DNA from 2 places in the Pseudomonas moorei genome. Region 1 is predicted to be linked to the other one. Evidence: riboswitches for the same ligand, from Rfam matches in the RefSeq annotation. Region 1 holds a riboswitch; the other holds the start of a gene.
What was found. A riboswitch is a leader RNA that binds a small molecule or an ion and turns the genes downstream of it on or off. The one in region 1 is predicted to bind fluoride.

Region 1 (4,408 bases):
GTCTGCGCTGAATTTGGCGATGGAGCGCTACCAGATCAATACCCGGTTGCGCATGGCGGCGTTCATTGCTCAAGTTGGACATGAGTCTGGCCAGTTCCGGTACGTCCGGGAGTTGGGCGGCGACCAATACCTGAGCAAGTACGACACCGGGCCACTGGCCAAGCGACTGGGCAATACGCCCGAGGCTGACGGTGACGGGCAGAAGTACCGGGGCAGAGGCCTGATCCAGATCACCGGCCACGACAACTACTTGGCGTGCAGCAAGGCGCTGTTCGGCGACGACAGGCTGCTTCGGACGCCTGAACTGCTCGAGCAGGCCGAGTGGGCCGCTAAGTCGGCTGCGTGGTTCTGGAATTCACGCAACCTGAACGCTCTGGCCGACGCTGGCGACTTCGTTGGCATCACACGGCGCATCAACGGTGGGATCAACGGCCTGGCCGAGCGCCAAGCCTTCTATGACAAAGCGCTGAAGGTGCTTACTTAGAGTCAGTACCGGGGCCGCCGCCAGCACCAATGCAGGTCCAAACGTTTTTCTCTTCCGGCGACTTAACGTATGAGTTTGACGCCGAAAAGCCGTTTGAGACGCGCGCAGGCTGGGATGGTCCGCCTCCACCGCCGCCTCCAGAGGGAGGCATGTCGATGATGAGCGAGTCATGAGTCACTGAGGCCGTTACTCCGTGCAGAGAAACTGAGTTTGCACCTTTTGCATAAAGGCGCTTGCGTACAGATTGCTCACCATCAGTAATTGATACTGCGATGCCGTCGTAATAGCCAGATTCTTCGGTGCTCATCCCGTACCTCCAGAAATTTTAGACCTCATGTGAGTATACAACATGCCTTCTTTATGGCTGCGAATCCTTCCTTATATAGCTGCGCTCGCATTGGTGGCCGGCGCGCTGTTCGGCGCCTATCACCACGGCGCGACGGTCGCGGATGCCAAGTGGCAGGTCGAGTGGAATGCTCGCGATGCCCGAGACGCCGAGGCCAAGGCTACCAATGAGGCGGCCGAGCGTACACGCGAGCAGGCCTACCAACAGTCAATCAACAAGGCGGTGCAAGATGGCCAACGACTTATCGATCAAGCAACTGCTGATGCTTCCACTGCTCGTGCTTCTGCTGACAGCCTGCGCGGGGCGGCCGACGCTATTGCCGCTCGACTCGCAGCCAGTGCAGCGAGCGGCCATTCCTGCACTGCCGCCGCAAGTCAGGCAGCTACCCGCGCCGCAATGGTGCTTGCCGACGTGCTCAAGCGCGCTGATCAAAGAGCGGGCGATTTGGCTGAAGCGGCTGACCAAGCCAGAGCCAGGGGAATGACCTGCGAACAGGCGTATGATGGTTTGAGCCAGTGATAAAGAACGGCCCAGCGGACGCTGAAAAGTACACTGGATAGCACATTTGAAATTCTATTCGATGTGAATACCCAGTAAACGCTGGTGTTTTCTCGTTAAATTAGGTTCCGGCTTCGGGCACCATGAATATCAAGGGCTTGCATGAGATACCTCATGCAAGCCCTTCTTTCTTTTTTCGCCATCAAAAAGTCTTTTCCGCATTTGCGCCCTGTAGCCGCCTTTGCCTGTCAGTCGTGCACCTGAAACTTTCCTTGGCATGCCCGGCCTGGCTCTGTTTAGTGACGCTTGAGCCCGCGCGGCGGCGTACTATAGGTTCAATACAGGAGATGGCATTCCTCCTTTAACCGCCTTGTGCTGATGATGCCTGCGTCAACCCTGGACAGGGAGCGTAGGCGTGCACCTGTCCTTCAACTCAGGACAGGATCATGACACCCATTCTTCAGCCAGCTTGCTCTTGTGCCAGGCGGTTATTCGCATCCCCTCGGCCAGATCAGCCAGGAGGAGACCTGCAACCATGCTGAAATCACTCCTGGTTATTGCTGTCGGCGCATCACTTGGCGCCTGGCTTCGCTGGCTGCTGGGTATAAAGCTCAATGCGCTGTTCCCGACGATTCCTCCCGGCACTGTGGCGGCCAACATGGTCGGGGGCTACATCATCGGCTTCGCTATCGCGTTCCTGGCCGCATCCCCCTCCCTGAGCCCCGAGTGGCGTCTGCTGGTTATCACGGGTTTCTGTGGGGGACTGACTACCTTTTCCACGTTTTCAGCCGAAACAGTTGCCCTGATTCAGGAAGGCAGGCTCCTGTGGGCACTCGGCTCGGTTTCATTGCACGTCGTGGGCTCATTGGTGATGACCGCTGCCGGGCTCTTGACCTATCAAATGATTGGCATGCGGTGAGGAGATGAAAATGAACGGGTTCCTGGTGATTTTCTTTACTCAACAGAACCGCCGGTATCAGGGGAAAATGCTCGGCGACTGGATCGTTGATCTGGCGAAAGAAATGGGGCTGCGTGGCGCAACGTTGTCCACGGGCATTGAAGGTTTTGGACACACAGGTCGAATGCATTCCTCGCACTTTTTTGAGCTTGCGGATCAACCTACGGAGATTCGCATGGCCATCACCGAGGATGAATCTGAAAGGTTGTTCAGGAGGTTGGAGGTTGAGGACATTTCCGTGTTCTTCTTGAAAACGCCGATCGAAATGGGGTTCGCAGGAAGAAAGGCTGAATCGCTCCAGAGTTTCCAGGCACCCTGAATGCTCATTGCTTGACGTCGTTCAAACTCGACCGGTGAGGGCGATCCGCAAGCCACGTGCAGCCCGCCTCAGGCCCACGCTCTGTCGCAGAACCCTCTAGAGTTGATCTCAGATGGATTGGAGGATCAGCTTCCGGTCAGTCTCGAGAGGCACAAGCTCATGGTTCACACCCGACGCAGATTGATGTGGCATGGCATGTTTCTGTTCTTCCTGGGCCTGTGTACCGGCCTCGTCGAACAGCAATTCAGCAATCCGCGCATGGGGCTTACGGCGCACCTAGAGGGGGTGATGAACGGAATCCTGCTCTTGGCAGTCGGCGCGGTCTGGATGGAGGTGAATCTTTCTTCGCGCAACAAGGCGATTGCTTACTGGACGCTGCTTTACGGGGCCTATGCGAACTGGGCGGTTACGACACTGGCGGCCATTTTCGGCACGACCGCCATGTCGCCGTTCACCGGGGCAAGGCAGGCTGCAAGGGCATGGCAGGAGGGGCTGGTGACCGCCGGTTTTGCGAGTGTGGGGATCGCAATCATCATGGCGGCGCTGTTGCTGCTCTGGGGGTTACGCCAGCTACCACCCGTCAATAAATGAATCCACTCCTTCCGTGGAATGCATGCCCTGGCCGGCGACGTTCAGTTATCCGCATCGGCGGGGAAGGTGCCGGGAGCCTGACAAGCGGCAAAAATGAAAAAGCCCGACATCGGGGCCGGGCTCTCCAATACAAGCAGTTTTAACTCTTTGCGTCACCGGGCGGCGCTGACATGCGCCGATCCGGGCCTGCGGGATTGCCGCTGTTTATCAACCTTCTTTCCAGCAGAATATTTTGCAACGCTTCGCGGTCTGACGGGGTCAACTGGTGCTCTCGTGCTTTGAGTTCCAGCAGGATGGGGCTGGACCATTGACGATAGGTTTGTTCGGCACTACGAGTGGGTGACATCGGTTCCTCCTTGATCAGGCTCCTGTCAAAAAAGGTGTCGCAGTTCGATACGTCTGAGACCCTAGTCGAGGAAGCCGATTATCGCCAATGCAGCGCGTCGGACATCAGCTCCAGAGGTCTAAACAACGTTGAGAGTGCTTTTCTGATCTGGCCGTTTGCGGGAGGCGACCGTGAAGGTGCGGGTGTCGTCCGGGCCGATGAAAATCGGGCCGATTTTATGGGCCCGATGTGTGCGTCTAGACGAAAGCCTGACTGCCAAATCCCCGGGGCAGTCTTTGCCGTCCGGCCATGGCCGCCAACCGTTCGGTCCAGGCCTGGCGCCAGTCAGTGACGATATGCGCGACTTTGGCCTTGCGTGCGGCGCGACGTGCCGCGTTACGCTCGTTCCGGCGTGCTTCCTTGAAAACGTCGGTGTTGCGGCAGCTTCTGCATTTCACCCGGTTGAGTTCACGCGTGGAGGTGAGATTGCTGCCCTTGTGACCGCAGGCCAAATGCCCGCTGACTTTGAAGTGAGTGACCATTAGAACGTCTCCTTGGTGACGTGTAAGCGTTGGACCACTCACAACCAGGGACGTTCGGCATTTGCCGGAGCACAAGAAAATCCCGGCGCGTGGCTGGGGCGAGGAAAAGGTGGAAGGCGATCAGGCAGGCACGCGACCGGTGACGATGGCGTCGCCGATCATGCGTGCCGCGTCGGGCCGTGTCTTCGCATCGAGCGTCCGGATCGAATCATCTGAACCGGGGTAGCGGCGGGTCGACAGGTTTGAGCGACGACAGGGTGTTACGAATCAGCGGCGTATCCTTTTCGATGTCGTTCAGACGATCACGAATTCTGAGGGCTGTCGGATGTCCGCCTTGATGATCGA
Region 2 (4,408 bases), 330 kb from region 1:
ATAGCATGAGCACCACGCCAAGTAGCACACCAACAATGACAAACAGCCAGCGCACGATCTTAGTCACGACCGCTTCGATATGAAGTTTCGGATGCGCCTGCTGCACGAGTTCTGTGGTTCGGCCGAAATAGGTTTGTGCCCCCGTAAGGATCACCACGCCGTTGCCTTCCCCACGACGGACGATAGACCCGGAGGAGAGGACTTCGCCGGGTGCTTTATCAGTTTCTTTCGACTCGCCCGTTAGCGCCGATTGATCCAGGCTCATCGCGCCGGTGAGGAGTTTCACATCTGCTGGAATGATGTCACCTGAGCGTACGCGGATAATGTCACCTGGTACCAGTTCTCGGGCGGTAATCACCTGCCACTTCGAGTCGCGCAGCACTCGGGTATTAACCTGTAAGCGTTTTTGTAGAGCTTTGACGACGCCAGCGGCGCGCTGTTCCTGAGTGAAACTCAGTACAGCGTTGACAACCAGTAATACGCCCACAACTGCAAGATCAGTATAGTTTCCCAGTACAGCGGATAAAATCATGATCAGTTCGAGCATCCAAGCCGAGATCCCCCAGAATTTTCGCTGGAATCTCAAAGCCGGATGCCCTTTCGTCTCCGCTACTTCGTTGTAGCCGTGCTCCTTGCGCTGCGTTTCGACCTGCGCATGCGTGAGACCTACATCAGGGTTAACATGCAGCGCTGCAAGCGTTTGAAGAACCGTTGCAGCGGCGATGTCAGTTGCGTTTACTGGAGGAGGCCGAGCGTCGGAGTCATTTTTGAGGGGGCTCATCCTGAATCTCCTTCTCTATCGTTTACGCAAGTCACACTGGTTTTGGTGGGTGGATCGTAAGGCCTCATTCGTCTGCGACATTCGCCCAAAATACGCCCGTTACCAAGGTTTTTAGATTTTCTTAAAACGCTCCTTAGCAAAACCAGAATCCGGTGTTGCGCAGCCCCGTCCCTCTGCATTGTCTTTCCAAACCTGAGCGGGTTGCTCACCTGACCGCCTCGCACTAGATTGGAGAACGGCTTGGAGGGATTTCAAAAACGGTAAAAAACTCATAGGTGATCGAGTTACCAATCGAGATTCCACATAGCTCAAATTCGCATCTCCCAGATTATAGGAAGGGTTCAGGCTAACTGGCCTTCTTGCCGACAGTGCCCAACTCGATAGGAGCTTTTATATAAAACACAGAGATGTCCTCAACCTCCAACCTCTTGAACAACCTTTCAGATTCATCCTCGGTAATTGCCATACGAATCTCTGTAGGCTGATCTGCCAACTCAAAAAAGTGGGAGGAATGCAGCCGCCCCGTGTGTCCAAAGCCCTCAATGGCCGTAGACAAGGTCGCACCGCGCAGCCCCATTTCTTTAGCCAAATCAACGATCCACTCGCCAAGCATCTTTCCCTGATAACGACGGTTCTGTTGAGTAAAGAAAATCACCAGAAAGCCTTTCATTACCATCTCCTTAACGCGTGCCAATCATTTGATAGGACAAAAGCCCGGCAGCGGTCATCGCTAACGAGCCTACAACGTGCAATGAAATTGAGCCGAACGCCCACAGAAGTCTACCCTCCTGAATCAGGGCAACTGTTTCGGCTGAAAACGTGGAGAAGGTGGTGAGCCCCCCACAGAAACCCGTGATGATCAGCAGGCGCCATTCAGGGCTTAAGGTGGGGGACGCGGCCAAGAAAGCGATAGCTAACCCAATGATGTAGCCTCCGACCAAGTTCGCGACCACAGTGCCTGGCGGAATCGTAGGGAACAGTCCGTTCAGTGTCATGCCCAAGAGCCAGCGCAACCAGGCACCAAGGGATGCGCCGATAGCTATGACGAGAAGTGACTTCAGCATGGTCGCATGTCTCCCCAGGACTGATAGAACCGAGGAGGTGCTGATAAGCGCAAATTACGAGTGGTAGCTGATATGAGATTTTGAGTCACGATCCTGTCCTGAATTGGAGAACAGGGAGACGCACCTACGCACCCTGTCCAGGGTTCACGTAGGCATCATCAGCACAAAGGCGGTTATAAGGAGGAATGCCATCTCCTGTTTTCATCCTAAAGCAGCGGCGGCCGGAGATTCAAGCCATAACAAGCTTGAATTGAAGCATTCAGTCAATGTCGATCAGCATTCTCAACATATGAGCTAGATCAGTTGGATTCAAACTTGGGTCGCTATACTGGATACCGCCCAACATCGACTCAAGGGTTTCCCCATGACTCCTTCGCCCAGCGACCAACGAGATGTAGTGATTATCGGTGGGGGTCAGTCAGCCTTGGCGGTAGCGTATTTCCTGCGCCGAACTCAACTTTCGTTCGTTATCCTCGACGCAGAGGAGGAGCCCGGTGGTGCCTGGCGGCGTGGCTGGAACTCGCTGCGTTTATTCTCCCCGTCCACCTGGAGTTCGATCCCTGGCTGGATGATGCCTCCTGCGCAGGAGGGGTATCCAACGCGAAATCATGTAATCGACTATCTCAACCAATATGAGCTGCGCTACCAGTTTCCTGTTGAGCGTCCGGTTCGGGTCGTTTCTGTGGAACGCTTAGAGTCTGGCTTACGAGTACGTTCTGACGACAGGTATTGGGATGCCAAGGTTGTAATCAGCGCTACCGGCACCTGGAGCAATCCGTATATCCCTCACTACCCTAATGCCGAGTTATTCGCCGGTCGGCAATTGCACTCCGCGAACTATGTCGAAGCACAAGCCTTTGTTGGCAAGAAGGTTTTGGTGGTGGGTGGTGGCAATTCAGGAGCGCAGATTTTGGCAGAGGTATCCAAGGTCGCCGAGACCACTTGGGTAACCGCTACTGAACCGGTCTTTTTGCCTGACGATGTGGATGGACGGGTACTGTTCGAGCGCGCCACTCAGCGCTTGAAGGCCCAGCAAGAGGGGCGTGTCATTGACCAGCCAGTCGGCGGGTTGGGAGACATTGTCATGGTGCCGCCAGTTCTGGAAGCCCGTGAGCGTGACGTCCTCAAATCTGTGCGCCCCTTTGAACGCTTCACTCGCGATGGTGTGATGTGGGCCGATGGATCTGAATCTGTAGTGGATGTGGTGATCTGGTGTACCGGATTCAGGCCCGCACTTCAGCATCTGGATACGCTGGGGGTGATCGACACTGAAGGTCGTGTTGAGGTCGAAGGCACTCACTCGATCCAAGAGCCAAGACTATGGCTGGTGGGCTATGGCGAGTGGACAGGTTCGGCTTCCGCCACGCTGATCGGTGTAACACGCACAGCACGCAGCACAGTCAATGAGATCGCGACCTATCTTGGCGATCCGTCCATGACCTAGTGTGCCTACACCCCTAGGAGTAGAGGACATGAATGAAATGATCGTGCGCTGGCCTGAGCGCAATCCCCGCATGTTTTTAGCGGTAGCAGCGCTTGTCTGGTTCGGATTGTATGAAGCCCTGATACCTATTTCAGAGGCTTTGGTCGCAGCGCTTCCTGTTGATCGCAAGAGCCACCTTGGGGGCGCCTTACAGTTTTTTTTCTACGACACGCCCAAAGTGCTGATGCTGTTGACCGGCATCGTGTTCTTGATGGGCATGATCAACTCTCACTTCACGCCTGAACGCACCCGCGCAATGTTGGCGGGTCGAAGCGAGGGCACGGCCAATGTCATGGCGGCCTCTCTCGGTGTGTTTACCCCGTTTTGCTCGTGCTCAGCCGTTCCTCTGTTTATAGGTTTTGTTCAAGCTGGAGTGCCCCTGGGGGTGACTTTCTCTTTCCTCATTTCTGCGCCCATGGTGAATGAGGTAGCGCTGACACTGCTACTTGGCCTGTTCGGCTGGAAAGTTGCATTGCTATACATCAGCCTGGGATTGTTTATTGCGATTGTTGCCGGCTGGGTCATTGGGCGTCTGAAAATGGAGGCCTATCTGGAAGACTGGGTTCGCGATATGCCCAAGATCCAGGCAACCGCTGCAGACACGAGTATGCCGCTTTATGAGCGGATAAATGCCGGGTTCAGCAGCGTGCGTGAAATCGTCGGAAAAGTATGGCCTTACATCCTTGCTGGCATTGCCATTGGCGCAGGCATTCACGGGTATGTACCTGAGGATTTCATGGCCAGCTTCATGGGCAAGGAAGCCTGGTGGTCAGTTCCACTCGCGGTTCTTATCGGCATCCCCATGTATACCAATGCGGCAGGCATCATCCCCATTGTGCAGGCACTGCTCGCAAAGGGCGCAGCGCTGGGCACTGTGCTGGCCTTTATGATGAGTGTCATCGCTCTATCGCTTCCGGAGATGGTGATATTGCGCAAGGTGCTGAAAGTTCGCCTGATAGCCACCTTCACTGGGGTCGTCGCCGTCGGCATTCTCATCGTTGGTTACATCTTCAACTTCGCGTTGTAATCCACCTACCGAGGCTTTTATGAAAGACATCAAGGTTCTGGGCACCGGTTGTG

Region 2: linked by a shared signal. The riboswitch ahead of crcB (fluoride efflux transporter CrcB) and the one ahead of crcB (fluoride efflux transporter CrcB) in region 1 are both predicted to bind fluoride.

Annotation. Positions count from the first base shown of each region.
Region 1 covers NZ_AP035776.1:4,322,165-4,326,572, forward strand. Annotated here, with positions in the region: gene ACGJAX_RS20500 (glycoside hydrolase family 19 protein) at 1-484, shown strand, start outside; gene ACGJAX_RS20505 (hypothetical protein) at 477-791, opposite strand; gene ACGJAX_RS20510 (DUF2514 family protein) at 834-1,349, shown strand; fluoride riboswitch at 1,663-1,723, shown strand; gene crcB (fluoride efflux transporter CrcB) at 1,864-2,247, shown strand; gene ACGJAX_RS20520 (DUF190 domain-containing protein) at 2,258-2,605, shown strand; gene ACGJAX_RS20525 (hydrogenase) at 2,801-3,196, shown strand; gene ACGJAX_RS20530 (hypothetical protein) at 3,336-3,542, opposite strand; gene ACGJAX_RS20535 (hypothetical protein) at 3,779-4,063, opposite strand; gene ACGJAX_RS20540 (hypothetical protein) at 4,272-4,408, opposite strand, start outside.
Region 2 covers NZ_AP035776.1:3,990,497-3,994,904, reverse strand. Annotated here, with positions in the region: gene ACGJAX_RS18895 (HAD-IC family P-type ATPase) at 1-781, opposite strand, end outside; gene ACGJAX_RS18890 (DUF190 domain-containing protein) at 1,128-1,451, opposite strand; gene crcB (fluoride efflux transporter CrcB) at 1,462-1,845, opposite strand; fluoride riboswitch at 1,988-2,050, opposite strand; gene ACGJAX_RS18880 (ArsO family NAD(P)H-dependent flavin-containing monooxygenase) at 2,210-3,289, shown strand; gene ACGJAX_RS18875 (permease) at 3,318-4,355, shown strand; gene ACGJAX_RS18870 (thioredoxin family protein) at 4,375-4,408, shown strand, end outside.